Regions from separate parts of the Alkalihalobacillus sp. NPDC127517 genome, predicted to be linked through region 2. Evidence: riboswitches for the same ligand, from Rfam matches in the RefSeq annotation. Region 2 holds a riboswitch; each other region holds the start of a gene.

Region 1 (7,950 bases), on a different contig from region 2:
AGTACAAGATTCTATTACAACTATAATGATTGAAAACAAAACGAAAATAATCAAATTAATCAAAGAAGAATACCAAAGTCTAAAGTTAGAAGTAAGTGAACAAAATCATATTAGACTAGTAAAGACTGAGAGTATGTTTGTACGAATAACCAATAAGAAAAATGCACAGCCAGTAGGAAAAGTTAATTTCGGAATGGTTGTTCAAGTGCTTTATAAAAATAAAAACTGGTCATTGATTGAGTACGAAAATGAAAATGAAGAAATTGTTACTGGTTGGGTTTATACTCGGTATTTAGAGAAATTAAATAAATAAAATTATGTCATTTCTGAAAAGGGTAGTTTCATACTACTCTTTTTCTTTTTTAAAAAGGTAATCTTGTATTGGTGCACAACTGTTTACATGGGAATTTTTCATCATTAAGATAATGGAGGAGATACTCATGAAAAAAGAGCACTTTAAAGTTGAAGGAATGGACACAGAATTTGTTGAATTTCGACACAAAGAGCATAATATTTTGTTCACAAGATTCGAACGTATTAGGTTTAAAGGAGAAAAAGTTAGAGAAGAGGCCAAATATTTATACCTTATTTATATTTTTCGTAAAAAGCATAAGGTAGTAAAAAATAATGATGAAAAGGCAATGGGCCCCTTTAACATAATTTGTTTTAATCAGGTCTATCATACCTTCGATTCAACAATATGTAGATGCACTACGTATGCCATACAAAAATAAAAGAGAAAAACTTGCTACGATAGAAGAAGAGAGACTACTAGTTCGTTCAATTTATGTTCGATTTGAAGATGTAATTAATGCAATTACAAGTATCTCAAATGAAGAAGAAAGTGAGGAAAGAGATTACGTTAAAAAAATCGTTACAGAGACATACGGTGATATATTTAGGAAGATACGTTGGATTTTAGATGAGGAAAATGATGTCGATGAGTTATGGAATTTTGTCTCGCCATTTCATAGATCTATTAATAAAAGGTGGGATGAGTTAGAAATTGTAATTCATGATAAAGGAATTCAGGCCGTAATTAGGGGAGAAAGTGTTACTCATCTCTGGATTAATATATTGCGTTGGATTGAGGAGCATAAACTCCCATTATGATATTGCGTTGCAACCGGTGCATATTAACCGTAGAAAATTCACAACAAGCCGAGAGTATCAATCTTTGTTAACAGGAGAAACGTATTATATTGAGGCAAAGATTAACACAGAGCGTGCTATGCTTACTATTATAAAGATGCTAGATAAACTAGGAGTAAAAGCATATACGCCACTATTAAATAGTAAAAGTTAAATAACAAACTAATTTCTAATTAAATGAATCAGATTTTAAACGCATTGATGGAATGAAAAAATCATATTCCCCAATTGACAAAACCCCAAAACTTTCATAACATTGTGAAATACATATAACTTCATATCTTATCCAGAGTGACTGAGGGACAGGCCCGATGACGTCCGGCAACCATCATGTGTGACATGAAAGGTGCTACTTCCTGCAGAATGATTTCATTCTGAGAGATAAGTTTTTTATTGAAACGCCTCTTTCTGATGAAAGGGGCGTTTTTTGATTGTTTATTCAACTATGCATCTACATAAAAGGGGAGAGTTTACATGATGAAAAGACATGCTCGTTTGACTCAATCGGTTGTTGCGGTTCTTGGTTTGGCGGTTCTAGCAGGTGGGTGTTCTGTTGGAAATACCACAACAAATGAACAGGTCATCTTAGTTGGTACGCAGAATGATTACCCACCTTTCGCGTTTGCGGATGAGAGCAATGAACTAACTGGTTATGATATTGAGGTGGTCCAGGAGATCGATAAGCGCTTGGATGGCTATGCGTTTGATTTTGTGGCGACGCCTTGGGATAGTATGTTCCTGGCGCTTGAATCCAATAAGATTCAGGTAGTGGCGGATCAGGTGGCGAAAACGCCTGAGCGTGAGGAGAAGTATTTGTTCTCAGAGGAGTCGTACTTTGCTGCGGAGACGGTGATTGTGGTGAAGTCGGGTGAAGAGGATATTGAGATGATTGAGGATCTAGAGGGGAAAAAGGTCGGGGCGCTCGCTGGGGATTCGTATACGCTGTTGCTTGAGGAATACAACAAGGATGCGGAGAACCCAATTCAACTGGAGTACAGTGAGAGTGGTACACCTGCTGAGATCCTGCAGGACGTTCAGAACGGGCGCGTGGATGCGTATGTAAATGATCCAATTATGATTGATACGGTGCTCGATAAATATGACTTAGATGTTGAGATTGTGGGTCAGTCGTTAGTGAATGACAATATGGGCATTGTGTTCGCACAGTCGGAAGAGGGCGAGGAGCTACAGAAGCTAATTGATCCGATCTTAAAGGAACTGAAAGAAGACGGGACGCTTGCCGAGCTTTCAGTGAAGTGGACAGGTGGAGAGTATATTCCGGAATAGAGTGGAAGAGGGGAAGACATCATGGAGAACTTACTAGACCTTCAATTTCTAATTGAAAGCATTCCATATATTTTAGCGCGGCTGCCAATTACGCTTGGGATTGCGGTAGGATCGCTCACCTTAAGTTTAGTGATTGGGCTTGGGACTGCATTGATTAAAATTTACCGGGTTCCTGTATTGCGGGTGATAACATCAGTCTATGTTTCGTTTGTGAGGGGCACACCGCTTTTAGTGCAGCTGTATCTCGTCTTCTACGGGATTCCTAAGGTGATCTATTTTCTGCAGCGGGAACAAGGGTGGCTGCTTGGGCTCGATGTGAATCTGATTGCTCCAGAGGTGTACGCTCTCTTAGCCTTTTCCTTTAATCTAGGTGCGTATTTATCAGAGACGATTCGTTCGGCAATTGAGTCGGTGGATCGCGGGCAGTTTGAGGCGGCAAAGGCGATTGGGATGAAGCCGACGCAGATGATGCTGAAGATTATTTTCCCGCAGGCCTTAATTGTAGCGATCCCGAACCTTGGAAATATGTTCATTACTACGATTAAGGATACGTCACTTGTCTTTATTATTGGCGTGATCGATATTATGGGCCAGGCGAAGATTCTTGGCTCGCGTGGGTTAGCCTTTTTTGAAGTGTATATTGCGGTGTCGATTATTTATTGGATCGTGTGCCTGATGGTGGAGAGGGTGCTTGTGATCATTGAGAAACGGGCGCGCAGATATGAAAGAGGGATTGCATCATGATCAAGCTAGAGAATTTACATAAGTACTTTGGGAAACACCATGTGCTAAAGGGGATTGATCTTTCGGTGAACAAAGGAGAGGTTGTGGCGATCTTAGGTCCAAGTGGCTCAGGCAAATCAACACTCCTGCGTTGCATGAACTTTCTTGAGGAGCCAACAAGTGGCTTCGTTGAAGTGAGTGGGAAAAGAGTAAATGTGGAGTCGGCTAGTAAGAAAGAGATTCTGGCACTTAGGACGTCTACCGGCATGGTGTTCCAGCAGTATAACCTGTTCAAGAACTTAACGGTGCTCGATAATGTGATGATTGGTTTAACGAGTGTGAAGCAGCTGAAAAAGAATGAAGCGAAGCAAAAGAGCATTGATATTTTAGAGCGTGTGGGTCTGGGGAACCGGTTAAATCATTTTCCTGCGCAGCTATCAGGAGGACAGCAGCAACGGGTTGGCATTGCCCGTGCCCTTGCAATGAATCCTGAAGTCATGCTGTTTGATGAGCCGACGTCTTCTCTTGATCCGGAGCTTGTGGACGAGGTACTAGCAACGATCAAAGAGGTAGCAAATGAAGGCAACACGATGTTTATTGTGACGCATGAGCTTCAGTTTGCCAGAGAGATCTCGGATCGCGTCATTCTTATGGAGGACGGCAGGATTGTGGAGGTAGGGACGGCAGAACAGATCTTTACGAACCCAAGGGTAGAGCGAACAAGACAATTTTTAGGACGATTTATTGAAGAAGGAAGGAAGGTTGAACATGAATCCAATTGAACAGATTCTCACGGACTTTCCTTTAATGGTTTTGGACGGAGCACTGGCGACCGAGCTTGAACGCTATGGCTGCGACCTAAACGATCCGTTATGGTCAGCCAAGGTGTTACTGGAGAAGCCGAGAGTGATTAAGCGCGTTCATACCGATTACTTTGAAGCTGGGGCAGACTGTGCGATTACGGCGAGTTATCAGGCGACAGTGAAGGGTTACAAGAGAAGGGGTTTAAGCGAACTTGAAGCCGCTATGTTGATTAAGCAATCGGTTGAGCTTGCGGTGGAAGCGCGGGATACATTTTGGAGTGTTGAGGCGAATCAGTCTGGACGCCCCAAACCGCTTGTTGCTGCATCTGTTGGTCCGTACGGTGCCTATCTTGCTGATGGCTCTGAATTTCATGGAGACTATGGATTATGCGAAGAGGAGCTCGTTTTATTTCACCGAGATAGAATCCGACTCTTAGTTGAAGCGGGGGCAGATGTGCTGGCATGTGAAACCATTCCTTGTCTAGTAGAGGCAAAAGCCATTGCACGTGTGTTAAAGGACTTTCCTGATGTGTATGCGTGGGTCTCGTTTAGCGCAAAGGATGAGCTACATATTAATAGCGGAGAAAGAATCGCCGATTGTGCCGAGTGGCTTGATGGAGAAAAGCAAATCGCAGCGGTAGGTATTAACTGTACGGCTCCGCAGTTTGTGGAATCGTTAATTACTGAGGTAAAAGCGAACACGCAGAAACCGATTATTGTGTATCCCAATTTGGGAGAAACGTATGATCCAGAGAGTAAGCAGTGGAGTGATAAGGGTTCAGATGAGCCATTTGTGGTAAACACCAAACGATGGTTTGAAGCTGGGGCAACGGTGATTGGTGGCTGCTGTCGGACGACGCCTGAGGATATTCGCGGAATTCGGGAGTGGGCGCGGGGGTAGGGAGAGGGAATCGACTTATGGGTCGATTCCTTTTTTATTTTAAGCATCACCCCTCTGCCTCTACCACCCGATCCACCTTCCGAAATGCTAGCTTCGTAGAAAGTAACACCACCAGCCCCATCGCACTCACGCTAAAAAAGAGACCGATTCCTGAAACGAACGTAATCAGAAGATAAACTCCAAAAAATCCAAAGATCATCGTCAGGCTTGCGACCGGATTATAGATGGCAAGCAACACGGCATTTTTGAGATGCGTTTTGACAGGTGCCTGAAATTCAACATATAAGGAAAGAAAATAACAAAGAATCAATAGGAAGAAGCAGGCTATGATAATGGTTGCTACATACATGGCTTGAGAGATGCCTGTATTCATCGTCTGGAGAAATTGAATGTTACTAATAAGGACGATGGATAAAAGGATGACACACAGTCCTATTACGTTACTTTTTATCCATTCTTCTTTGTAGAATGTCCAAAAGGTTTTAAAGATTGATCCTTCATTTTGGTTAAGGAGCTGCCTGATAGTTGCAAGCAGCGCCACAGTTGCAGGAAAGAATCCAAAGAGTCCAAGTCCCAGAATCGTGAAGAGGATCCAGAGTACATTAATGAAGGCTAAGCGATAGAACCAAACACAGAACGTATAGATTGGACCGGAGATGGCGTTAAGATACATAGAGCTTCCTCCTTTTTGTTATAGACTATATCATGCTTCCGGTGTATTTTTGAGGGAACGGAAAGGGATGTAAAAATAATCTCTAGAACGTAAAAAAGGTTCACCCTAAGTGGACAGGCTATTCCCACGAAATATGGGGATTTCGTTGATGGATCTACTTGTCTGTTCTTTGTAAGTATTGGTTTAATAACGTTTTTTGAGTGTGGAGCTCTGTGTGCCTCCAACTTATGCGAAATACTAAGAAAGTAAAATTTGTGCGCAGAACAGTCAAGATCGTTCATTTATGTAAGCGCTTTAAAAGGGTAAGATGAGCTTAACCCAGCTAGAGAGGTGAAATGAAAGCGCAACCAAAAAAGTTCTTTCGTAAAAAAACTCAAAAGAATAAAAGTCCATTAAACAGTTGGCGTGATGCAGTTGCAGGTTGGGTCTTTATTGGTCCAATGTTCATTGGGACATCCATCTTAGTTATCTTTCCGATTCTGTCTTCATTAACGTTAAGTTTTACGAACTGGAATATCGTTGCAGGCTATGAGAATGCGGAGTTTATAGGACTTGATAATTTCGTTGCTTTGTTTAATGACCCGCTCTTCATAAAGTCGTTAGGTAATAATTTTATTCTTCTATTAGCGATACCGATTACCTTATTTATCTCATTAACGTTGGCTACGATTATCAACAAATATATCTACTTCAAGGACTTCTTTAAGGTCATCTTCTTTATGCCTTTTATTTCAAGTATTGTGGCGGTTGCTGTAGTCTTCAGGGTGCTATTTCATCCAACTCAAGGTCCAATTAACCAATTGTTAATGACACTTGGAATTGATAACCCACCAGGATGGATTGCGGATATCTCGTTTGCCTTACCGTCCGTTATGATCATTATGATTTGGACGGGGATAGGCTTTAACTTAATTATTTATTTGGCAGGTTTGCAAAGCATTCCTAAGGAGCTGTACGAGGCTGCACAAATTGATGGTGCTTCTGCTTGGTACCAGTTTAAGAGTATAACGATTCCACTTGTTTCACCAACAACCTTTCTGTTATTTGTAACAGGAATCATTTCTAGCTTTAAGATCTTTGATTTAATTATTGTTTTAACAAATGGTGGACCAGCGAACTCGACTAAGGTTCCAGTTGTCTACTTATATGAAAAAGCCTTTCTAGACTTACGAGCAGGCTATGCCTCGTCGATCTCATTAGTTATTTTCGTCATTATTTTAATCATCACATACCTGCAATTTAAGGGGCAGAAAAAATGGGTGAATTATTAAGGGGGTGAGCGTATGAAGAAACCGATTAATGGTAAAAAGATCTTAGTTACAGTGTTGATGTTCATATTGGGGATCTGCTTCATGACCCCATTCTTATGGATGATCTCGGCTTCTCTTAAGGTTGAGGAGGAGGTTTTGACCTATCCAATCCAGTGGATCCCGACAACGTGGAATGCGATTGAAAATTATCGTGAGGTATGGACGGGGACGATGCCATTCTTCTTATTATATTGGAACTCAATTAAGGTTTCGGTCCTCACAACTCTTACGTCTGTCGCGGTTTCAGCGCTTGCTGCATATGGATTCTCAAAAGTTGAGTTTAAAGGTAGAAATCTAGTTTTTATGCTGGTATTAGCGACATTTATGATCCCGCCACAAACCTTACTCGTCACGCAATTTATCCTGTACCGCACGCTTGGCTTATACGACACGCATACAGGGTTAATTCTATTAAATAGCTTCAGTGTTTTTGGAACCTTTATGCTTAGACAATTCTTTTTAGGGGTTGGGAATGAAATCATTGAATCAGCTAGGATGGATGGTGCCGGGCACTTCCGGATTTTCACATCTATTGCCTTTCCACTAGTGAAGCCGGCAATTGCAACCTATGCGATCCTGCGATTCATCTGGACATGGAACGATTTCCAGTATCCCCTTATTTTCTTACGTAGCAAGGAGCTGTTTACGATTCAGCTAGGAGTGCAGAGCTTTGCTGATGAGCATGGAAGCATCTATTCGCTTATGATGGCGGCTTCTGTTTCAGCTATTATTCCGCTCTTGATTGTCTTTATTATCGGACAGAAGCAGGTTATTGAGGGCATTCAGCTTGGGGGCGTCAAGGGATAAACAAGGCAACAACCATTTAGTGGTTCACTATAAAAACTCACAAAAAAAGGGGAGTAGTATGATGAATAGAAAATGGTTTGTATTTGGAATGGCATCTGTTCTAGCGTTAGGCGTAGCCGCTTGTTCTGGGGAAGAAAGTACCACAGGAGGCGGTTCTGATGGTGATGATGAAGTAACGATCAAATTTGTGCATTGGTTTAATGAAGAGAATGGCAACTGGGAGCCTCTCATAGAGAAGTATGAAGCGGAGAATCCGGGTGTGAAGGTTGAATCAATGCCACTCGTTGAAAACAT
Region 2 (7,950 bases):
GCCCCTAATGTGTCAACATGCGCTGTTAGCATCCGATGCTGGCTTATATCCTCTCCAGGAATCGTAGCTAAAAGTCCACCTTTACGATTGAGCCTGTTTTCAATTCCTAGATCGTCCAAATACGATTTTACAAATTGGATCACTTCATATGTATTTCCGGTTGGGCTTGGAATCTGCACAAGCTCTTTTATTAACTTAACTGTTTCTGTTACGCGATTGTCTGTCATCTTCATACCCCCTGTATGTACATACGTATACGATACCGCTTTAAAAAAGAAGTTTCAACTCTCATAGATGAAACCGCTATAAAACAAAAAAATAATTATAGAAAGGAATATAGCACACCAGCCGCTACAGGAGAATCCCTCCACTCGTTTTACTATAAACACGAATGGCGAATGATTCGATTGTAGAATCATTCGCCATTCGTGTTGATCTTTAGTTATGTCCCAGCTTTCCTTACGATAATTTTACAGATACATACTTCGTTTCAAGGTATTCTTCAATTCCTTGATGGCCACCTTCGCGTCCAAGACCACTTTCTTTCCAGCCTCCAAATGGTGCTTGAGCTGCAGATGGACCTCCATCATTTACGCCTACAATTCCGTAGTCGAGCTTCTCAGCTAGTTTAATTGCTTTTGTTAGATTCTGAGTAAATAAATAAGCTGCAAGACCGTATGGAGTAGCATTGGCACGTTCGATCGCTTCGTCCTCTGTTTTAAATGTAGAGATCGGAGCAAGTGGTCCAAACGTTTCTTCCTTCATACAAACCATATTGTCTGTTACACCAGAAATCACTGTTGGCTCAATGAATTGTCCATCTTTGCGATTTCCACCAACAACAACTTTTGCTCCTTTTTCTGTTGCATCTCTAATATGCTCCATGACCTTCTCAACAGCGTCTTCATCGATTAAAGGACCAATATCTGTCTCTTCATTTAACCCTTCACCTACAACAAGCTTAGAAACAGCTTCTGCAAATTTCTCTGTAAAAGCTTCTTCAATCTCTTCAGCTACAAAGATTCGATTCGCACAGACACATGTTTGACCACCATTTCTAAATTTAGAAGCAACAGCCTGCTCAGCAGCAAGATCTAGATCGGCATCACTCGTCACAATTAACGGTGCATGTCCACCCAGTTCAAGCGACAGCTTCTTCATTGTTTCAGATGCACCACTCATCAGCTGCTTCCCAATTTCGGTTGAACCAGTGAAAGTCAGCTTGCGAACGCGACTATCTGACTGCCACGCTTCAGAAATTTCACTGGAGCTACCTGTTACGACATTAATAACACCTTTCGGAATACCAGCCTTTTCAGCCAACTCAACAAGCTTTAGAGCCGTCAGTGGCGTTTGGCTTGATGGCTTAAGCACTGTTGTACAACCCACAGCAAGAGCCGGTGCTAGTTTACGAGTAATCATTGCCGCTGGGAAGTTCCATGGCGTAATCGCTGCGACCACTCCGACTGGTTGCTTGATAACAAATAAGCGCTTGTCTGTAGCTGATGCAGGAATCGATTCTCCGTATACACGTTTGCCTTCCTCGGCATACCATTTAATAAAGGAATTTGAGTACGCAATCTCTCCTGTCGCTTCTTTTAAAGGCTTTCCTTGCTCCTCAGTCATTGTACGAGCAAGCTCATCCTGATGCTCTTCAATTAAAGCATGCCATTTTTCTAACAGCTCACTTCGTTCGTAGGCTGTTTTGGCCGCCCATTCAGGAAACGCTCCGTGCGCCGCATCAACGGCCGCCTTTGCCTCGCGCTCTCCGCCCTTTGGCACCTGATCTACTAACTCGCCTGTCGCAGGATTATAAACATCTGTTTTTTCAAGCTCTTCCCCGATCCATTCACCGTTTATATAAAAATTCATTTGATGTTGCCTCCTTTGTTCTTCTCTACCTCACTATTCCTGTTTCAGAGAGAACTTAAACAAAGGTTAATAGATCATTTCACCGAGTGGCCCATCGTCTTGAATGACTGACTGCAGGTCATAAACAGAAATCGGAAAATAGGTAAACCCATACACATAAGCTTGTAACTCATACAAGTCAAAAAACAGAACGAGTGATTTGTCTGCAAGATACCACTTTTGATTTGTGGTAATACCCGTGAATGGATTTAATAAATCAAGATCTCTTGTTTTGATTTGCGCTTCAATAATGCGGTTTAACGTTGCCTCATAGGAAGAACCAGGTTTAAATAACTCACTTAGTGTATAGATTTGACCTGTAGCTATATTCATTGTTAATGTTTCTTGAACTGTCATGCCATGTGCGCCGCCGCTATAATAATACAACCGGTTCATTAGGCTTAAAATATTGCGTTGGTTGTTTTTAATCTCATACCCGCCCGTAAGTGTTGTGTCCCGCGGAGGCTCGTTATATCCCGTATCCTGTATCATTTTATGCACTTGTTGATTAATGGCTTGGTTCAGTTCATGCTGCACACGTGGAGTTTGTAATTGAACAATTTCAGGATAATAGATATCCAGCCTACTTGATAGCATGTGACGCGTAACAATTTGAGCAGGGAGAATAGATGTATTCATACATTCACTTCCTTTAGTGTTTTTAGAAGTGTATGCGGGTAAGAGGTAAGGGCATTACATTAAAATCGATCATAAAACACGAACATAGCACTTTATCCGCTTCGGGAGAATTTCTCGCTTTCCGCGGGTACGGCCTCAGCCCCTACCGCGGAAAGACCACCGCTAAAGTGTCTTCACCACGTACTGTACCGCAGGAGTCTCGAATTCTCCCTCCGCTAGTTTCTTGAAAACACAAACAGGCAAATGATTCATCGTAAGAATCATTTGCCTGTTTAATTGATTCGATCGTGTTGTCCTTGCCTATTCTAAAAAGTGCTTATTCTGGTGAAGTCACTAGTTGCTCACGTGCTTGTTTGGCAGCGGCCACCATTACTCTTAGTGCTTCAACTGTTTCCTTCTCTTTACGTGTTTTGAGTCCGCAGTCTGGATTAATCCAGAATAATGTTGGATCAAGTACAGAAAGGGCACGACTAATGTTGCGATCGATTTCCTCCTGAGCTGGAACACGCGGGCTATGAATATCGTATACACCTAAGCCAATTCCTTTGTTATACGTAAAGTCTTCAAATGCTGAGATAAGCTCTCCGTGGCTTCTTGATGTTTCAATTGAAATGACATCTGCATCCAATGCATCAATGGATTCAATAATGGCCTGGAAATCTGAGTAGCACATATGTGTATGAATTTGCGTTTCAGGTTGAACCGTAATCGTAGACAAACGGAACGCCTCTACTGACTGCTTAAGATACGCTTCTGTTTTCTCCTTTTTCAAAGGAAGTCCTTCACGGATCGCTGGTTCATCCACCTGGATCAGGTTAATCCCTTCCTTCTCGAGCTCTTCCACTTCTTTGCGCAGAGCCAGAGCAATTTGATTTACAACCTGACCTTCAGAAATATCAGTACGTGGGAAAGACCAATTAAAGATGGTTACAGGACCCGTAAGCATTCCCTTAACAGGACGATCTGTTTGTCTTTGTGCATAGGCTGTTTCCTTTACAGTCATTGGTTCAATAAATGCAACATCACCGAAAATCACTGGTGGCTTTACGCAACGTGAACCGTACGATTGTACCCAACCAAATTTCGTGAATTGGAAACCAGCCAGCTTTTCTCCAAAGAACTCAACCATATCCGTACGCTCAAACTCACCATGAACAAGAACATCGATATCAAGATCCTCTTGAATCTTAATCCACTTATCAATTTCGTCGCGGATAAATTGTTCGTATTGAGCTGATTCAAGCTCTCCCTTTCTCCACTTCAAGCGCTTTTGACGCACTTCTTTTGTTTGTGGAAAGCTTCCAATTGTTGTTGTAGGCAGAAGAGGGAACTGATATTTCTCTTGTTGTAAACGCAGGCGCTCAGTCGCTTCTACGGCACGAGTTGGAACAGATTCTCCAATTTCTTCAAGTAATGCGCGTACTTCTTCGTTGTTACGGCTTGAAGACTCATTCAGGGATCTTACCGCTTCAGCACTTGCCTCAAGGGTCTCTTCATCTTTTACATCATTTGCTACATCAGCAAGAGCAACAAGCTCCTCAAGCTTTTCATCCGCAAAGGAAATCCCAGCTTTTAAGAACTCTGGAAGCTCTTCTTCTAGCTTCACAGTAACCGGTACATGAAGTAAGCTGCACGATGGTTGAAGAATAAGCTGTCCTTCACCAACTAATACACTCAATTGATCAACAACGTGCTTCACTTCTTTAAGATCCGCCTTCCAAATGTTACGTCCATCAATAATACCAGCAGCTAGAATTTTACCAGATGGTAAGCCGTACTTTGCGACTTGCTGCAGAGATTGCCCCTCGTCATGTACAAAGTCTAAGCCAATTCCTTGTACTGGTAAGTTAACGATGGCTTCGTAATCGTCCAATGCTTCAAAATACGTTTGCAGCAACAGGTTCACTTTAGGTGCCGCTACATCAAGCTGAGCGTACACCTCTTGCAAAAGATCTAAGTCAGCATCTGTTACCTGACCATTTAAGAAAGGCTCATCCACTTGAACCCAAGCAACATGACTTGCCTCTAGTTCTTTCAGTAATTCTGCATACAAAGGTATAAATGAACGAATTAAATCCTTCTCAGATAGTCCCGTTTGATTTTTTGATAGTTTGACAAAGCTCACAGGACCTAAGATCACTGGTTTTGTTTCAATATCAAGCTCTGCTTTCACTTCGTTATATAATTCTAAAACACGGTTATGTACAAGTGTTGTCGGTGCCTTTGTAATCTCAGGAACGATGTAATGATAATTGGTGTTGTACCATTTTGTCATTTCAGAGGCAACAGCCGAATCCGTTCCACGTGCTACTGCAAAGTATGTGTCTAAATCGACCTTACCACCGTTATACTCAAAACGATCAGGCACCAAGCCAAATGAAACCGCAGTGTCCAGAACGTGATCATATAAACTGAAATCTCCTACAGGAATCAAATCAATTCCCGCATCCTTTTGCTTTTTGATATTTGTCAGACGAATTTCTTTTAGAGACGCTAGTAGTTCTTCTTTGGAGGTGGTATTCGCCCAATAGCTTTCAAGACTCTTTTTCCATTCTCTCTTTTCTCCAATTCTCGGATATCCAATGTTTGAACTTCTCACCTTTGGCATCTTCGCTCACTCCTCTTTTTTGTCTCTCAACCTAACAAACTCTAATCACAAACCATCTAAGCAGATCACTCCAAGGGAATAAAAAATGCCTCCTTCTAGTAAAAGAAAGAGGCATTGAATATCTCAATAAACGTTCCCCTTATCTTTCAAAGTGTTTCCACCTTGCTGGATTTAGCACCTTTTCCATTCAGAATGGTTGCTGAAGCTTCGCCGGGCCAGTCCCTCCGCTTCTCGTTATAAGAGCATTTCATTATGTTATGTTGAATTGAATTTACTTTAGCACGAGAAAAGCAAACTGTCAAAACAATTTTGAAAGTTTGCGATTGTTCGTCAATATTTGCGTTTTTTAAATCACCTATGTGAAAATAGATCCAGATCCTAGTAAAATATGAAAGGTGTGTACATATGACAAGTGAACAATCAACGCAGTCCAGCTATCCAAAACGGGCACTTATTGGTTTAATACTTGGACCTATTCTATTCCTGTTAGCCTACCTTTTGATCCCATCTAGCCAACTGGATCATGCCCCACGCTTTGTTCTTGCTATTACATTACTCATTGCAACCTACTGGGTAACAGAAGCTGTTCCAATGGCCGTTACCTCTTTAATTCCTCTAATTGTCATACCATTAGTAGGTGCAGCTGATATTGATACGGTTGCCGCCTCATATAGTAACCCGACGATTTTCATGTATGGTGGAGGCTTTGTCATTGCTATTGCACTACAAAAATGGAACCTACATAGACGAATCGCTCTTTCAATCATAGATATGATTGGAACAGAGAGCCAACGGATTGTACTTGGTATCATCTTATCTACTGCGCTTTTATCTATGTTTGTTTCAAATGCTGCAACCGCTTTAATGATGCTCCCCGTTGCTCTTGCACTCATTTCAGAGGTAAAAGAAAAAGAGATTCTAAAAGGAACAAGTTTACAGAACTTCTCTAAAAGTATTCTTTTATCTGTTGCGTATGCTGCGACGATTGGTGGCCTGGCTACACTCGTTGCCGCCGTGCCAAATGCTATTTTCGCAGAGATTTCCCGCTCACAACTTGATCGAACTGTTGCTTTTTATGAATGGTTATTATTCGCTGGACCGGTCGCTGTTATTGTACTCGTCTTTCTTTATTTCTATCTTACAAAAATGAAATTTAAAGTCGAAACAGAGAATAAGGATCAGACCATTAATTTTATAAAAGAAGATAAGAAAAAGCTCGGTAAAATGACACTTGATGAAATTTGGGTTGCTGTTGTTTTTGGGGTAACTGTTTTTCTCTGGGTGTTCAAAACACTTGTTTTTCCTGAGAATATTGCTGCAAATCTTCATGATGGTGCGATCTCTGTATTTGGCGCTGTTTCACTTTTCTTTATACCGAGTACAAAAAAGGGAGAAAGAATCCTTGAGTGGCGAGACTTAAAAGAACTACCATGGAGTGTGTTAATTTTGTTTGGTGGTGGGCTTGCACTTGCTTCAAGCTTCGGTGCATCTGGTCTTAATGATTGGATTGGAGAAACCCTGCAGATGCTTGAATCTTTCACTCCATTTATTATTATTCTCCTGCTTGTTGTGATCGTTTTATCCATGACTGAAATCTTATCAAACACAGCTGTTGCCAATCTGGTCTTACCTCTTTGTGTGGGACTTGGAATCGCGGTTGGCATGGATCCACTTCTCTTGATGGCTGCAGCTGCTTTATCTGCAGGCTCATGTTATATGTTACCTGTTGCCACTCCACCTAATACAGCCGTGTTTAGTGCAGGTGTATTAGATGTAGCTGACATGGCAAAAGCGGGTGTATGGCTGAATCTCTTTTCTATCATTGCTATTACACTTGCAGTTTACTTCTGGATGCCAATTGTTTTTGGACTATAATAAAAAAATGGCGAACGCCCCTTCCAACGGGTAGCGTTCGCCATTTAATTTTATTCTTGCATTGGAATCTCATGCTGCTGATGCACACTCGCAAAATAGTGTAAGTGGTGCACCATCGTCTGAACTTGATTCATCGTAAATTCATGTTTATATCCTTCTGCTTCAATGAATGATGGGCCTGGACCTGCCTCTCCTAACCAGTACGCCGCTGTAGCTGGAGGGATCGTTAATCCGATATGAGAAAGTCCAAATACAATAGATGAAATAGCATTTTTAGCACCATCCTCATTTCCTGTTACAATGACACCTCCCACCTTGTTATATAAAAATGGTTGCCCTTTTTCGTTTGTAATACCTGTGCTTCCGTATAGACGCTCCATTACTTTCGTAGCAATGCTCGATTTCTCTCCTAGCCAAAGCGGTGTACCAATAACAACAATGTCCGCTGCTTTTATTTTTTCAATAATCGTTGGCCATTGGTCGCCAAGTCCTGCATCATCAACGATTCCATAGCCTACTTGATAATCGGCGACACGTACCACTTCAGTTGAGACCTTCTTTTCTTCAAGACGACTTGTTACTTCTTTGATAAGCGCTTCGGTATTTGACTCATCCTCGCTACTCTTTTTTAAAGAGCAATTTAAAAACAACGCATGAATAGACATATTCAGGTCTCCTTTTATTTGACTAGTCTTCTATTACCATTCACAAGGGACCTAAAACATCGTTTAAATAAAACAAAACCCCTTATGCAGCTAAGTCGCCACATAAGGGGTTTTAAACTCTATTTTATTACCAGGCTGCAACCTCTCCATCTGATCGATGCTCAGTTCCACCTGATAACACACCTGTTTCTGGGTCCCGCCAAATAATCTGACCTCTTCCAAACCCGCCTTCATCAACAGCAATTTCCACTT
Region 3 (7,950 bases), on a different contig from region 2:
CTGAGAGATCCATGGGCAAATAATTCCGGCGGCGGCCTGAGTGGCTTGCCCCGGTTCCTCACGGTCTATGATCGTCACATTTTCCCCAAGCCGTGCAAGGTGATAGGCAGTGGATGCACCAAGGATGCCTGCACCGATAATGACATGTTTTTTCATTTGGAACGTTCCTCATTTCTAATCAAAAATAAAAAAGGTGAGACTGGCTCACCCTTATTGTTCGTGTAATTCATGTAGTTGATCTGCCTTGAAAATCCCTTTCTCCGTTACGATTGCTGTAATTAAAGAATGATCGGTCACATCAAAAGCAGGATTGTACGTTTTCACATTAGCAGGTGCCATAGGTTCAGTATACCACTTTGACGTAATTTCTTCAGCCGAGCGTTCCTCTATGACAATGTTTTGACCCGTTTGGCATTCAAAATCAATCGTTGACGTAGGTGCACACACATAAAAAGGGATGCCGTAATGTTTTGCAAGGATAGCAACACCAGATGTCCCAATTTTGTTAGCTGTATCTCCGTTTGCAGCAACTCGGTCGCAGCCAACAAGAACCGCTTGAATCTTGCCCTCACTCATGACGATGGAGGCCATGTTATCACAGATGAGCGTCACATCAATATTTGCTTCTGACAGCTCCCAAGCGGTTAACCGAGCGCCTTGAAGCAGGGGACGTGTTTCATCGGCAAATACTTTAAATTCATAGCCTTTTTGCTGACCGAGATAGATCGGAGCAAGTGCTGTCCCGTACTTAGCTGTTGCGATTGTTCCGGCATTACAATGGGTTAAGATCCCGTACCCAGGTTCAAGAAGTGTAAGGGCATATTCACCAATGGCTTCACATACTTCCTCATCCTCAAGTTGAATTGCTTTTGCTTCTTCCAGTAAACCAGAAGTGATCGACTGCATTCCATCTGAATGACTAACTAATTGTTCAAATCGAGCTTCCATCCGGTCCAGGGCCCAAAACAAATTCACGGCAGTGGGACGGGAGGAGCCAAGATACATTTTATTATCAGAGAACGTACGTCTTACCTCATCCAGTGTTTTAGTAGAACTGTGTTTCACCGCTAGATACACCCCATAAGCTGCGGCAATCCCAATGGCAGGTGCACCCCGCACCTTAAGCTGAACAATAGCATCCCAAACGTCCTGAGGATTTTTTAGTTCCGCATATACCTTTTGACCTGGGAGGAGGGTTTGATCTAAAATCACCAATGACCCTTCATCCTCAGACAGATAAACGGATTGAATGACATCAACAAGTTGCTTCATTATTCTCTCTCCTTACACATATTCGCTAATGACGCGAGTGAAATCTTCTCCATGAAAGAAATCCTGTCTGTTTAAAATAAACACTTTTGCTGCCTTTAAGCAAGCAATCTCAGCAGATGCTCGTTTCGTTGGATCCGTTATACTTGTCAGATCTTCTACGGGTGCAAGCCCAATGACTCTGCGTGAAAGCTCAAGACCTACAACAGCTGCTGTGTCGGTGAGTAATTCCTCCAAATAGTATTCTAAGAACCCGGGATATTCAGCGACCCGTTCTGTGACTTGATCATAAAATGCATATGTGAATTTCTCTTTAAACTGGTCAACAAGTTCTCGTATCGTGGTAAGTAAATACGACGTATACGATTCACGTTCGATCGGATCTTCAATCGTTTCTTCACCATTGACATAAGCAAAGATTAAATTAGCGATGATATTACCGATGTCATAACCTGCTGGTCCGTAAAACGCAAATTCGGCATCAATCACTTTTGTTTGATGTTCCGTTACAAAGATTGATCCAGTGTGGAAATCTCCATGGATGAGAGACTGTGCCTTTGTTAGAAATTGAAACTTAAGCTTAGCGGTTTCTAGCGCTAATTGTTCGTCCCCCCAAAACTCTTCTTGGACATAAGGAAGCGTCTCGCTAAACACTTCATTTCGATGGCAGTCGTAAAATGGTTCTGTATACACTAAATCTTCTGTGATCTCACAAAGCTCAGGATTAATGAACGCTTTTACCTGTTCTTTCTTATCCTTATGATTAAGCACAAGATCAGACGTTAGAAGTAACGTTTGAACAAGAAATGTGGAAAGATGATCACTTAGCAACGGAAACGTTTGTTTATGTAAGAATGCTTTTCTGAGAATGGTGTAATTTGAGAGATCCTCCATAACAGTACAATTCATAATAGGGTCATAATGATAGACCTCTGGAACAAATTCAGGAACTAATTCTCCTTGTATTTTTAAAATATCATGTTCAATTCGATTACGATCAGGGGATACCTTAAACTCGTCAGAAATTCTGGCAACAGGGCCAGCTTGCTTAATAATAATGGATTGTGAGGTTTGTGGATCAACTAATCGGAAGACATAATTTAAGTTTCCGTCGCCAATTTCCTCGCATGTGATAGCAGAGCCTTCAGGAAATATCGACAACGTTTTGGCATATTCAATCGCTTCGGTCTCTGTCATTGTGAAATATCGTTCAGTAAAGGTTGTCACAGGAATTCCTCCATCTTTATAAAATAAAATCTAAAAAGCCTCTTTCATGAAAGAAAGAGGCTTGAACACTAGGATTCAACCTCTTATCTTTCAGACTCACTTGAGTCTGTTGGATGTAGCACCGTGCCTTAAAACCTTAAAGGTTTTCATTCTCACACATGAGAATGAGTAGGTCGGTTGCCGGGCTTCATAGGGCCAATTCCCTCAGCCAGCTCTCGATAAGAGTTACATATTCAATTATTAGGAGTTATCTTCATTTTCCCAATCAGAGTAATTGGTTTAAATATTACGAGGAAAGAATTCAGTTGTCAATAGATTCTGATAAAATGATTTTTGCTAATTGACAGAATAGATGGACGCTGTCATAATCCTTAGTATATTTATCAACATTATAAACTGAATATTGATTTTACTCTTATGAAGAGCTGGTGGAGGGAAGATCCCGATGATACCCGGCAACCTGTTTTGACTTATGTCCACTCAAGGTGCTAATTCTCACAAGATCACTTGGTAGATAAGAGGACAAGATAAAATGATTGCTACCGTCCTCTTTCTCATTTAAGAGGGCGGTTTTGTTTGTATGGAGAGGAGATTATTTATGAGCTTTATAACCGTTACGTATCGAGTATTTGATCAAAAACATGATTTACATAAAAAAGCAGAGTCCATTGCGCTTGGTTTAACCATTGGTTCATGGACCCATCTACCCGCACTTGAAAAACAGCAGCTGGAGCGTCATAAGGGCGAGGTGGTAGAGGTAGTCGAAGAAGAATCATCTGAACAAACCATAAGCTACTTTAAGAATACCCGCACCATTGGACGGATCAAAATCGCCTACCCGCTAGCGAATTTTTCGAGTGACCTTCCGGCGATCCTAGCAACTGTATTTGGAAAGTTATCGCTTGATGGAGAAATTAAATTAATTGATATGGAATTGCCTCCGGAGCTAGAGCAGTCATTTCCTGGCCCTTCATTTGGCATAGAAGGTATACGAGAACTTGTTAGTGTCTATGATCGCCCCCTCGTAATGAGTATTTTTAAAGGGATGATTGGTAAGGATACACAGGAATTTAGTCAGCAATTAACAGATCAACTTCTAGGTGGGGTTGACTTGGTTAAAGATGACGAGATTTTATTTGATAATTCTTTAACCCCTTTCAGTGAGAGAGTAGAGATAGGGAGCAGGATTATAAACCAAGTGTATGAAGAGACAGGAGAAAGAAAGCTCTATGCTGTGAATCTCACTGGACGAACATTTGAATTAAAAGAAAAGGCAAAACAAGCCGTGGACCAGGGAGCCACAGCTTTATTATTTAATGTGTTTGCTTATGGGTTGGATGTATTGCAGGCATTAGCGGAAGACCCTGAGATCCATGTTCCAATTATGGCGCATCCAGCGGTATCTGGGGCTCTAACTGCCTCACCATTTCACGGCATTTCAAACCGTGTGTTACTCGGTAAGCTGTTACGATTGGCCGGAGCAGATCTTGTGTTATTCCCGTCTCCTTATGGAAGTGTTGCCCTGGATAAAACAGAAACAGATGCCATTGCACATGCACTGACAGAAAAGCGTCAACTGAAAAAGGCATTCCCTGTTCCATCAGCAGGCATCCATCCAGGATTAACGCCTAAACTTATTCATGACTTTGGCCGTGATTGTGTAATTAATGCGGGTGGTGGAATCCACGGACATCCAGGTGGTGCAAGAGACGGAGCAAAAGCATTTAGAGATGCGATTAAAGGTGTAATGGACACATCTTTAACAGATGCGGCAAAGGAGTCACCAGAACTGAAGGCAGCACTTGATTTGTGGGGGAATTAGAAATGAAAGAGAGATTTGAAAAAACACCGATTATTTTTTGTGATTTTGACGGGACGATTACAACAAAAGATAACATCATCGCCATCATGCAGCATGTGAACCCGCCTGGCTGGGAAGCAATTAAAGATGACATTTTAGCTGAGCGAGTCTCGATTCGGTCAGGGGTTGGCCAGTTATTTCAATTAATCCCCTCAAGCTATAAGGAAGAGATCATTGATTTTGTGTTAAACAAAGCTGAAATTCGTGACGGGTTTCCAGCATTTCTTCAATACGTACGAGAAAATCACATTCCGTTAAAGGTTGTAAGTGGAGGAATTGATTTTTTTGTAGAGCCTATCCTTAAGCCTTATGGAATAACGCACAGCTTATACTGCAACGGAAGTCGTTTTGATCAACCAACCATTCACATTACGTGGCCACATCGTTGTGACTCGCTTTGTTCAAATGATTGTGGCTGCTGTAAACCAACGATTTTAAGACATTACCCAAGTGAAACCTACTACAAGATTGTGATTGGGGATTCAATTACTGATTTGCAGGCAGCAAAAGAAGCGGATGAAGTCTTTGCTTGCGGATCCTTTCTATTAGATAAGTGTCGCGAACTGTCTCTTAACCATTCAGCGTTTACAAGCTTTCACGAAATCATTCATCAATTTGAAGAGAGACGAGAGGAGGTTACAAAGTGAAGGGTACACAGCTTTCCTACGCAGCTCATTGGGAAGAACTAGCGGATATTAAGGATGAACTGGCTGCACGGGATTGGTTTCCAGGAACGAGTGGAAATCTTTCAGTGAAAGTGTCCCATTTTCCCCTGCAGTTTCTTGTAACAGCTAGTGGCAGAGACAAGCGAAAGCGAACAGGTGAGGATTTTTTGCTAGTTGATAAGACTAGTCAGCCTGTAGAAAATACACCATTAAAACCTTCGGCGGAAACCATTCTCCATCAACGTATCTATGAAAAAACAGATGCAGGATGTTCGCTCCACGTGCATACGATTGCCAATAATGTGATATCAGAGCTGTATGCAGATGAGGGAGAGATCACATTTGGGCAACAAGAACTGATCAAAGCTTTTAACCTCTGGGAAGAAGATGCAACGATAACGATTCCAATCGTACCAAATCATGCGGATCTTCCATTACTTGCAGAAGCTGTTGCAAATGAAATTAGGCCAGGAGTGGTTGGTGTTCTTATACGAAACCACGGCATTACAGTATGGGGTAAAAATGGATTTGAAGCCAAGAAGCATCTTGAAGCTTTTGAGTTTTTGTTTGAGTACCATTTAAGATTAAAACAAGTAATCAAATAGGAGGAAAAAACATGGCTATCATTCACATTCGTCAAACAGGGCAAACGATCAAAGAGGATTCTGAGGTACGCGCATTTTTGGAAAGCCAGGAAGTATTGTATGAATATTGGGATCCAGCAAAACTTCCAGAACGATTACAAAATGAATGTCACCTAACAGATAAAGATAAGGAAGAAGTACTCTCCATATTTGATGAAGACATTCGTTCTCTTGCAGAACGTCGCGGGTACAAAAAATGGGATGTGATTGCCTTAAATGAACAAACACCCGATTTAGATGTACTCTTAAAAAAGTTTGAGCAAGTGCATACACATACTGAAGATGAGGTGCGTGCGATTACTGCAGGTTCAGGTACATTTGTGATAAAAGGTGCCGAAACAGGGTATTTTGATGTTAATCTGTCACCTGGTGATGTCATTTCCGTTCCTGTTAACATTCCGCACTTCTTTACATTATCAGATGAACGCCAAGTTGTAGCTGTTCGGCTGTTTATTGATCCAGAGGGATGGGTTGCGCACGCATTTAATGATCCTGATTTTAAGAAAGCTCAATAAATAAAGGCCTTTTTCTTTTCTCTGCTCATCATTCTGGCTATACTAGACAAGTAAAGACTGGTTGAATGATAAGGAGAGATAAGAAATGTTTAGAACTAAAGCTGATTTTTTAGAAGAGTGGGCTCGTGAGAAACAATTAACACTTCAAGTACTAGAGTCACTTACAGACGAGAAATTAGACCAAGCAATTGTTGAAGGTCATAGCTCACTCGGGTGGTTAGGCTGGCATTTAACAACCACGATCCCATTTTTTGCTTCCATTGCAGGTGTGGAGAATGTAGGCAATCCTTCTTCTGCAGTACCAAATCAAGCGAAAACGATTGTTGATACGTATAATGAAGTCAGTCAAACACTTCTAGATCAAGTGGAAAACACATGGACAGATGAAAGCTTTACTGATATGGTTGATTTCTTTGGAGCACAAAGTCCTAAAGGTGCTGTTCTTCGAATGCTTGTAAGCCATCAAGGACATCATCGTGGTCAAATGACAGTGCTATTACGTCAAGCTGGGCTTAATGTACCTGGCGTATATGGTCCAACAATTGAGCAGCAATCATAAGAGCAACACCTCGGAAACAAATCCAAAACTGGATTTGTTTCTTTTTTATGTTGGCTATGTAAACGCTTATAAATGATTGCGCTTTCTTTCTCTTTACACAATCTTTACATTCAGATCATAACTCCTTAATAGAACAAGCTTATACTTCAGTTGAAAGAGAGGCTAACGCCTAGTAAACCATTTGGAGAGAAAATAGGGAGGTTGTTACATTGAAATTGAAAAAGCTTCTTTTATTCATGATGTTGTCTGCATTACTTGTGATTGCTGTTGCATGTGGAGGTAATGATGATAGCGAAGATACGGGAACAGATTCTACAGGTGGATCTGAAACAGAACCAGCTGAAGAAGAAGATGAAGCAGCTGGCGGAGATGCAGAAGGTCAATTAGTTTTATCTGGTTCAAGTGCAATTCAACCATTAATGGCTGCAGGTGCTGAAGAGTTTATGGCAGAAAATGCCGGTGCTGACATTCAAGTACAGGCTGGTGGATCCGGTCAAGGTCTTAGCCAAGTTGCTGATGGATCTGTAGATATTGGAAACTCTGATGTATTTGCTGAAGAAAAAGAAGAAATTCCTGCTGATGAATTAGTAGACCACCGTGTCGCTGTAGTAGGAATGGGACCTGCTGCTCATCCAGGAGTAGGCGTTGAAGATGTAACATCTGAACAACTTATCGACATTTTCACAGGTGAAGTAACAAACTGGTCTGAGCTTGGTGGAGAAGATGTTGAAATCACTCTAGTAAACCGTCCGGATTCTTCTGGTACTCGTGCTACATTTGTTAATTACGCTTTAGATGGTGCTGAGCCAGCTGAAGGTATTACAGAGGATTCTTCAAACACTGTTAAACAAATCATCTCTGAAACAGAAGGTGCAATTGGATACCTTGCATTCTCTTACTATAATGATGACACTGTTCTTCCATTAAAATTAGATGGCGTAGAGCAAACCGATGAAAATGTAACAACTGGTGAATATCCAGTTTGGGCTTATATGCACTCTTATACAAATGGTGAGCCTGAAGGTCTTGCTAAAACGTTCCTTGAATACATGATGGGCGATGATGTTCAACAAATGATCGTTCCTGAGCTTGGATACATCCCATCAACGGATATGCAAGTTGAGCGTGACGCCGAAGGAAACCAAACAGACGTACAATAAACAAGTTAAATAGGCTGAGAGAAGACCCCTATCAGGTGTTCTCCAGCCTT
Region 4 (7,950 bases), on a different contig from region 2:
CGCATCTGTTCCCGCAATACCAATTTTGACCGTTTCTTCATCTCCTGAACCACATGCGGTAAGTGCTGCGAGTCCAAGTCCTGCTACCAACAATTTTAATGTGTTTTTCATAATACTCTCCACCCTTTTCTCTCTGTTTTATCTTCTTCTCGATCTCTTAGCAAGTAAATTTCCAAGTGATTGCAAGCCTTGAACCATAACAATTAATAAGATAACTGTGATTACCATTGTGGCATTGTCAAAACGCTGATATCCGTAAGTAATGGCAACATTACCAATTCCACCTGCCCCGATGGCACCTGCCATTGCAGTGGCACCGACAAGTCCAATCGTTGCAGTTGTAATACTTAAAATGAGTGAGCCTTTTGCTTCCGGTAATAAGAAACGGAAGATAATCTGTGTTTTTGACGCTCCCATTGAGTCAGCCGCTTCAATGATGCCGGGATCGACTTCAAGTAATGAGTTCTCAATTAACCTGGCAATATAAGGTGCTGCGTATACAACAAGCGGTACAACAGCTGCTTCCATTCCAACAGCACTTCCAACAATAAAACGTGTGAATGGGATTATTGCCACCATTAAAATAATAAAGGGAATTGAACGCAGCACATTAATAATTGGATTCAATATGTTAAAAAACCATGTACATTCAAGAATATGCCCTTTACGTGTCACAACGAGTACAACACCAAGTAAAATACCAATGATCGCTGAAAATAATAAGGATAAGAACACCATATATAACGTTTCATAAAGGGAGGTGATCAGTATATCCGTTGAAATGTTTGGTCTAATGGATTCTGGTAGGCTCTCAAGCATCAAGTTTCACCTCCGTTACAAGTAAATCTTTGTCTAGAATAAATTGAAACGCTGCTTCAAGTGACTCCGGTTCACCTTGTACTTCAACAGTTAAGCTCCCGAATGGTGTATCCTGGATTTCTGTAATGTTTCCAAAGAGTACATTGACATCAACGTCAAATTTTCTAACAAGCTCAGACAAAAGTGGCTTCCCAGAAGACTCACCTATAAATTCTATTTTGTAGATTCTCGTTTTTTCCGACCCTTGCTCCAGAATACGTCGTACACTTGCTGGAATTTGATCATTTACTACTGATCGAACAAAGTTTTTTGTAGTCTGATGCTGCGGTTTAGAGAAGACATCAAGAACCGTACCTTCTTCAATAATTCGTCCGGATTCCATCACGGCTACGCGATCGCAGATTTCACGGATCACTCCCATTTCATGAGTAATGATTAAGATCGTCACGTTAAATTCTGTATTCACTCGTTTAAGAAGCTGGAGGATGGCACTTGTTGTTTCTGGATCAAGAGCTGATGTTGCTTCGTCACATAGAAGAACGGCTGGATTCGATGCAAGCGCACGGGCGATCCCAATCCGTTGCTTTTGTCCACCAGAAAGCTGTTCTGGATAGCTTTCCGCTTTATCTGATAAACCAACAAACTCTAGTAATTCCGCTACTCGTTTCTTCACTTCTGCTTGAGGTGTACGAACAAGTCGCAAGGGGACAGCTACATTCTCAAACACCGTTTTTGATTGAAGCAAATTAAAGTGTTGAAAAATCATACCGATATCGCGCTTTGCCTTCTGCAATTGGCTTCCCTTTAATGACATAATGCTCTGGCCATTTACGATTACGTCCCCATCAGTTGGACGCTCAAGCAGATTCACACTCCGTATTAATGTACTCTTCCCTGCTCCACTAAATCCGATGACACCAGCAATTTGTCCTTTTTCTACACGAAATGTCACGTCATCAAGTGCCTTTACTTCGCGATCCGTTGTTTTAAATACCTTACTAACTCCCTTAAATTCAATCAATGGTCGTACCTGCCTTCCCTTAAAAATAGTCTATATCGATGAGGATACTAAGGTTTGAAAGCGATCTCTTACCCTTACTCTCATGTTTTCCTAAAAACAATAAAAACCCTCTTATTTAACTAAAAATAAGAGGGTTGAAATGATTGTTGTAAGTCATTCAGCTCTTATTATCCAGGTCTTTCACCTGCAGGAATTAGCACCTTCCGCAATTGCGGGGTTGCTGAAGCATCATCGGGCCAGTCCCTCTGCTCCTCTTAATAAGAATATGTGGTTGTGTTGTGTTAAAAACACAATATCAGAATTTGTCGAATCTGACAAGAGGTATTTCTTTTTTACAAGTATTGATATGCTTCTTTAGGATAAACGTTTAACAGTTTTGCGAGCTCAGTCTGCTGATCTTCAGCTACCTCCACAACTGCTTCAAAGATTAATCCTTCGTTCGCCAGGTTTTGTGCTTTTTTCGGCAAAACAAAGGTTACTGTATCTTTTGTATCCATCGACTTCACATGAATACGATCTTCAGTCACTTCCGTTACCTTGAACAGTCCACCTGTTGCTTCAGGATCGACCTTTTGATACTGAGGTAAAGAAAAACGTCCTGAATCAGATGACAGATTATACACTTGAACAGCTTCAATTAAAGAAGTCTCAAGCTCTGAGCAAACCGCAGAAGCGTCTGCATGAATGGCTGTTCCTACGTTCTGATCTAGCCACTTCGTAAATGCTTTAATTGTACTTAGTAGGTCTTTTACCTGTGTTTGGCTAATGACATCATTTTCAAAGAGATCAATAAGTAAGTGTTTTTTCCAGAAGTCTTTTGTGCAATCAGACCAATTCTTTGTTCTCTGTACTTCTAATGAGTAACGAATGGTGAATAAGCTTGTCCGGTACTTACGAACAGTACCTGCTGCCTTTCCATCTGTTTTCTCTTTAAAGAAGCGTAGAATAGGGTCATGGTAAAATGCATCAATCGTGTTTGGATTAAATCCTAAGTCCTCATATGTCTCAATATCCTCTTGTTTAACAGAAAGGAATTGATTGTTATGGTAATAGATTGGCTTTAAGCTACTATCCCGATTCTCTTTTTGAGTCACAAATGGCGACTCAGGTAAGCCTGCCTCTTTTCGGAAGTGATTGATATCAAATGTGATATCCACCGTTTGATACTTTGTAATCACTTGATCATATAGATTAAACTCGCTTTGTCTAAACCAGCTTTCAGCCTCTTCCATCCGGTTGTTATCAACCAGCTCGTAGATACTATGCTGATCAAGTGCAGGAATTGGCGCACTTAAGTCAAAGGATTTAGCTTGTTCCGCGTAAAGAGCAAAATATTCCGGTGGCTCCCCTGTCATTTGCAATAATTTATTCGAAAAGGCCATGGCCCCAGCTGGTTGTGTCTTGACTGATTCCTCTAGACTACCCACAAACTGCGGATAAGCCTCCATCAGTTGTTTAAACCACTCTGCCTTCTCTTCTGAGTATGTCGTATACGTCATGTGAGATCCAGAAAACTCAAGTGTCGCAACTGCATCGGCCATCAACACTTCGCTATCAACTGCACTATCTTTATACGTAGCCCAGTTTTCTGCTTGTGTTAAGTGTTTTTGCTGGTCGCGCCAATCGTAAACGACAAATTCGTCACGATCTTTTAGCAGTGTAGCTAACGTATTCTCTTGGTCCACATCTGCTTCAATTGTGATTTGAGTCAATTTTGACTGGTTCATTGAAGAAGGACGTTGTTCTTTTTGAAGCAGTGCCCCAAGTACTTCAGGGAAGAATTGTGTCATAGCTTCAACTGAAGAAACCTTTTGTTCAGCCATTAACTCGTCAACAGTAATCTTGGCGCGATCGATGTGATCCGGTGCTTGAAGAATACGAATGCCGTTAAAGAAAGGCGTTTCTCCAAAGAATTCAATTAAGCCAACTGTTCCGTACCAAGGTCTGAAGGTTGGAAGATTCTCTGTATCCTTCGTCATCTTGAACGTTTCCTCTGAGTAAAGGTCCAGAAAAACGATCTCCTGCTCAACCTGATCTACAGCCTGTACTAAACGAGGTTTAAGTGTTGTCCATTGTTCCGCTAATTCTTTTTCAGCTGATTGAAGTCGATGCCCCTCTTCTTGTAGGAACCACTTCACTCCTGTTAGCCCGTTCTCATGGGCGTAAAAGAAGTTTAGCCAGAAGTTAACATATCCTTCTTCAATACGTTCAGGAATTAACCGGTTCGAACGACGATGAAATTCTGATTGAAGGGTTAAGAATTCGCTATATGTAACCTTTTTATCCATAAATGCCTGTAGCTTTTTAGTCAGCTGATGCTTCTGCTGTGCAACACGTTCTTCACGTGCTTGATTGATATCTGTCACTTGCTTTTTATTCATGCAGCATTTCTTATATTTTTTACCGCTGCCACATGGACATGGTTCATTTCTACCTACTGTCATTTCCATACTAAACACCTCTATTAAGCTTTCTCAGTCTATAATGTAACATACGTTTGGTGGTTTCTGCTGAAAAATAAGTATTGGATATTATTAGAACAACCGGATTCTGCTAAGCAAACGAATAGAAAGAACCATCGTGGTCAAACTAAGCTCATTAAAAAGAATGGAAAGGAGGATCTCATATGGGCTTTCTATGGAGTTTGATTATTGGTGGTTTAATCGGTTGGGCAGCTGGAGCGATAACGGGAAAAGGCGTACCGTTTGGCATTATTGGTAATATTATCGCTGGATTTATTGGAGCCAATCTTGGTGGCTGGTTATTTGGAGATTGGGGCCCATCAGCAGGAGGATTTGCGATCATCCCTGCATTACTTGGCGCAGTTATCCTTGTCTTAATCGTTAGCTTTATCTTTCGTTCAATGCGCAAGAAATAAAGGAAAGCTATCCCGACCTAGTCAGGATAGCTTTTTTAGATTGAATCCTTTTGTTGAGAGGCAAGCATCGCCCGGTAAAGGTCCGATGTTTGCTTTAATTCCTGGTGTGATCCTTGTGCGACAATTCGCCCTTGATCCATGATCAGGATGTAATCGGATTTCATCGCAGTAGATACCTTCTGCGTAATCATAAGGGTTGTGCACTCATACCGTTTAAGTGCATACAAGAAACGGTGCTCCGTCTTTGCATCTAATGCACTGGTGCTATCATCCAGTAACAGGATTCGAGGGTTTCGAATAAGCGCTCGTGCAATGGCAATACGCTGCTTCTGACCTCCAGATAAGTTACTTCCTCTTTGACTAATATTGCCCTCATATTGATCCGGTAATTTCATAATAACATCATGAATTTGTGCGTCCATCGCCGCTTGTATCATCTCTTCATCCGTGGCATCTGGCTTCCCCCAGCAAATGTTGTCTCTGATACTACCCGAGAAAAGAAAGGTCTCCTGCGCAACATAGCTTATTTGTCTTCTCATTTGAATGACGTTAAAGGATTCGATTGGCTGCTCGTCAATTCTTATCTCACCTAATTCTGGACGATATAGACGAGGAATCAGTTGAAAGAGTGCAGACTTCCCCGATCCTGTTGCTCCCATAATCGCAACACGCTGACCCGACTGTACCTGAAAGCTAACGTCTTCAATGTCTGGAACCTCTTTTTCTTCATATGAAAACGTCACACCTCGAAATTCAATTGTTCCTTTGATCTGTTTGGTTTTTGCATCATCTTCAGCTATTTGTTCCTCCTCAAGCGTTTCGAGTACCTCAGTCAAACGTTCAGAGGAAGCCTTTGCTCTTGAAAAAGTCATAATCACGAGTGGAATAGAAGAAAGTGCTGCAGATATGCGCAAAACATAGTTCACAACCGCTACAACATCACCAACAGGAATGGATCCAGTGGGTATGGACTCACTTGCAAACCAAAGAATCAGAAGGATCGATCCATTCATGAGCAGCAACAGAACCGGCTGGGTTAGTTCCATTAAACGTAAGGAGGAGATGAGCTTATCCCTCAGGCTCTTATTTACATTGAGGAACCGAGTAGCTTCCGTTTTTCTTCTGACAAAGGCTTTAACGAGCTTAAAACCGAGCAAATTCTCCCTCATCACATGATTGACTCCATCAAGCTTCACCTGAACCAACCTGAATTGATCTGCTCCCCTTTTAAACACCCAACCGACAAGCATAATCACAATTGGAATCACAACAACTAAGACGAGTGCTAAACGAAAGTTGATAATAAGAGCCATAGTCAATGCACCGACGATGACTAAAGGCGGACGTAACATGTAACGAAGGGTCATCACGATGCTATTTTGAATTTGAGTCACATCATTTGTTAGTCTCATGATTAGTGAAGAGGTTGCAAACTGCTTCAGTCGGTCAAAGGAAGCGTACTGAATTCGTTTATACACCTGTTCTCGAATGTCATAGCCGGTGCTTTGACCAGCATGGGTTGCAAAAAAGGAATTCAACACCCCTGCACCAAAGGCTAGAAGGGTTAATCCCATCATAATCATGCCCCAAAACACAACCGTTTCCATATCTCCCTGCATGATTCCATCATCAATCATTCGAGCGAGCAAATACGGATGAAATAGCTCTACACTTAATTCCATTAACACAAGTACAATGGAGATCCCAACCATTGCCTTGTACTTCTTAAGGAAAACGAATATTCCCAATACACATTCCCCAATTCATTCTTAGATGGTCAGGCTCTCAGTTGGTTAAACCTATGAACAAGCTGGTTAAACGCTTGTTCTTCTTCTAGAAAAGCATTATGATTGCTTTCATTAAAAATAACAAGCTCTGAATGCGGTAAGCTTTCGTGAATCTCGATGGAGCAGTCAAGTGGGCATTGTCTATCGTACTTCCCACAACTAATGATTGCAGGTACGTTTACATGAGGAAGCTGCTCAAACAAGTTAAAGGCCGGTAACTCCTGATACGAAAAATAATCAAGTCGATTCCCGACGACCTTTCCACTACTTGGCTTCGAGAAATACTCCTCATATCGTTCAGGGCGATAGATCGACATCTGTGTCCATTCTTTACTTGCAGCCCTTCTTTCATCCACTGACTCACTCGTTTTAATGATATCAAGCAACTGCAGGACTCTTGAGTTGGCTGAATTTGAGCGATTGTAGATACAGTCTGGATGATTCATGTACTCATAGCTTCCAGCACCCGCATTAATCAGAATCTTTTCTAATGATCCAGGAGATTCAACGCCATATACCAATCCAAGCATTGCTCCTGTTGAATGACCTGCAAAGCTCCACGAGTCGATTTGCAAAGCACAGCGAATGGCTTCCAAATCTTCTACACCTTGTCGCATACTAAATTCATTCTCATCAGCAGCCTGACGCGAGTTCCCTGCACTGCGCAGGTTCACTAGATACACCGTAAACGCTTCCGTAAATGAATCAGCAAAATAGTTTCCTCGGTCGTTAAACTCACTATATAGATGGGTTATACATAACGGATCGCCTTCCCCACTAATAAACACTTCAAATATACCATGTTCCGTCTCAAGTAACTCCTGCTTCCACATTCGATTTCTCTCCCCTATCAGTTGGGATCTCGTTTTATTGCATCGATGATAAGTGATGGAAATTGAGGGTCATCACCTAGATTTCTAGGGTCACACTTAGATGATCTGTATATAACCCCGTCTGCTTTATTCCACTCTGATGTATGAAAGATTCCATGCTCATCAAAATATTCTAGCAAGGTGACGTGAAAGCCCGCTTTCTTAAATAAAGATTGGATTGTTTGATATGTATACACAATCTTGTGATCGAAGGCGGGGTGATCCTCGGGTCCCGGTCCTCCCACTTGTACAGTCCGTTGATACTCCTCATTCGGAAAAAAGCCATCAGGAACTGCACAACGAATATGTCCTCCCTCTTTCAAATAGTCCCTTACAAGATTTGCTGCAATAAGGCCTTCTTCGTAGGTAAGATGCTCCCACACATGTTCAGCTACAACCGCTGAGATTGATTCCTCTTCAAAGTTCTCAATCCAGCTTGAACGCTTCAGGAGGTTCAGTTCATCCTCTTCTGTATGAAGCCATCCCGGATTATTATTGTAGCCTCCCGCTCCGATTACAATCTTTAGTTCGCTCATCGTATCGTTCCTACTCCACTTTCGTTACGAAAGCCAA

The links. Region 2 has a riboswitch for S-adenosylmethionine ahead of metE (5-methyltetrahydropteroyltriglutamate--homocysteine S-methyltransferase). Riboswitches for the same ligand answer to the same signal wherever they lie in the genome.
Region 1: linked by a shared signal. The riboswitch ahead of ACQKKO_RS05450 (transporter substrate-binding domain-containing protein) and the one ahead of metE (5-methyltetrahydropteroyltriglutamate--homocysteine S-methyltransferase) in region 2 are both predicted to bind S-adenosylmethionine.
Region 3: linked by a shared signal. The riboswitch ahead of ACQKKO_RS15375 (2,3-diketo-5-methylthiopentyl-1-phosphate enolase) and the one ahead of metE (5-methyltetrahydropteroyltriglutamate--homocysteine S-methyltransferase) in region 2 are both predicted to bind S-adenosylmethionine.
Region 4: linked by a shared signal. The riboswitch ahead of ACQKKO_RS07710 (methionine ABC transporter ATP-binding protein) and the one ahead of metE (5-methyltetrahydropteroyltriglutamate--homocysteine S-methyltransferase) in region 2 are both predicted to bind S-adenosylmethionine.

The regions. Positions count from the first base shown of each region.
Region 1 covers NZ_JBNNQX010000003.1:250,676-258,625, reverse strand. Annotated here, with positions in the region: gene ACQKKO_RS05465 (SH3 domain-containing protein) at 1-313, shown strand, start outside; gene ACQKKO_RS05460 (hypothetical protein) at 441-734, shown strand; gene ACQKKO_RS05455 (hypothetical protein) at 718-1,113, shown strand; SAM riboswitch class I at 1,432-1,540, shown strand; gene ACQKKO_RS05450 (transporter substrate-binding domain-containing protein) at 1,627-2,439, shown strand; gene ACQKKO_RS05445 (amino acid ABC transporter permease) at 2,461-3,183, shown strand; gene ACQKKO_RS05440 (amino acid ABC transporter ATP-binding protein) at 3,180-3,944, shown strand; gene mmuM (homocysteine S-methyltransferase) at 3,931-4,866, shown strand; gene ACQKKO_RS05430 (YesL family protein) at 4,913-5,539, opposite strand; gene ACQKKO_RS05425 (carbohydrate ABC transporter permease) at 5,875-6,810, shown strand; gene ACQKKO_RS05420 (carbohydrate ABC transporter permease) at 6,823-7,656, shown strand; gene ACQKKO_RS05415 (ABC transporter substrate-binding protein) at 7,718-7,950, shown strand, end outside.
Region 2 covers NZ_JBNNQX010000029.1:9,628-17,577, reverse strand. Annotated here, with positions in the region: gene ACQKKO_RS21200 (M42 family metallopeptidase) at 1-227, opposite strand, end outside; gene ACQKKO_RS21195 (NAD-dependent succinate-semialdehyde dehydrogenase) at 460-1,872, opposite strand; gene ACQKKO_RS21190 (DUF3298 and DUF4163 domain-containing protein) at 1,939-2,550, opposite strand; gene metE (5-methyltetrahydropteroyltriglutamate--homocysteine S-methyltransferase) at 2,867-5,158, opposite strand; SAM riboswitch class I at 5,295-5,401, opposite strand; gene ACQKKO_RS21180 (SLC13 family permease) at 5,564-7,033, shown strand; gene ACQKKO_RS21175 (flavodoxin family protein) at 7,084-7,698, opposite strand; gene ggt (gamma-glutamyltransferase) at 7,826-7,950, opposite strand, start outside.
Region 3 covers NZ_JBNNQX010000011.1:14,588-22,537, reverse strand. Annotated here, with positions in the region: gene ACQKKO_RS15390 (NAD(P)/FAD-dependent oxidoreductase) at 1-156, opposite strand, end outside; gene mtnA (S-methyl-5-thioribose-1-phosphate isomerase) at 211-1,272, opposite strand; gene mtnK (S-methyl-5-thioribose kinase) at 1,285-2,496, opposite strand; SAM riboswitch class I at 2,577-2,721, opposite strand; SAM riboswitch class I at 2,909-3,017, shown strand; gene ACQKKO_RS15375 (2,3-diketo-5-methylthiopentyl-1-phosphate enolase) at 3,095-4,318, shown strand; gene ACQKKO_RS15370 (2-hydroxy-3-keto-5-methylthiopentenyl-1-phosphate phosphatase) at 4,321-5,004, shown strand; gene ACQKKO_RS15365 (methylthioribulose 1-phosphate dehydratase) at 5,001-5,627, shown strand; gene ACQKKO_RS15360 (AraC family ligand binding domain-containing protein) at 5,639-6,181, shown strand; gene ACQKKO_RS15355 (DinB family protein) at 6,267-6,740, shown strand; gene ACQKKO_RS15350 (phosphate ABC transporter substrate-binding protein) at 6,950-7,900, shown strand.
Region 4 covers NZ_JBNNQX010000005.1:54,034-61,983, forward strand. Annotated here, with positions in the region: gene ACQKKO_RS07700 (MetQ/NlpA family ABC transporter substrate-binding protein) at 1-111, opposite strand, end outside; gene ACQKKO_RS07705 (methionine ABC transporter permease) at 139-819, opposite strand; gene ACQKKO_RS07710 (methionine ABC transporter ATP-binding protein) at 812-1,840, opposite strand; SAM riboswitch class I at 2,002-2,104, opposite strand; gene ACQKKO_RS07715 (YecA family protein) at 2,173-4,290, opposite strand; gene ACQKKO_RS07720 (GlsB/YeaQ/YmgE family stress response membrane protein) at 4,467-4,718, shown strand; gene ACQKKO_RS07725 (ABC transporter ATP-binding protein) at 4,754-6,430, opposite strand; gene ACQKKO_RS07730 (alpha/beta fold hydrolase) at 6,496-7,338, opposite strand; gene ACQKKO_RS07735 (class I SAM-dependent methyltransferase) at 7,356-7,913, opposite strand; gene ACQKKO_RS07740 (class I SAM-dependent methyltransferase) at 7,910-7,950, opposite strand, start outside.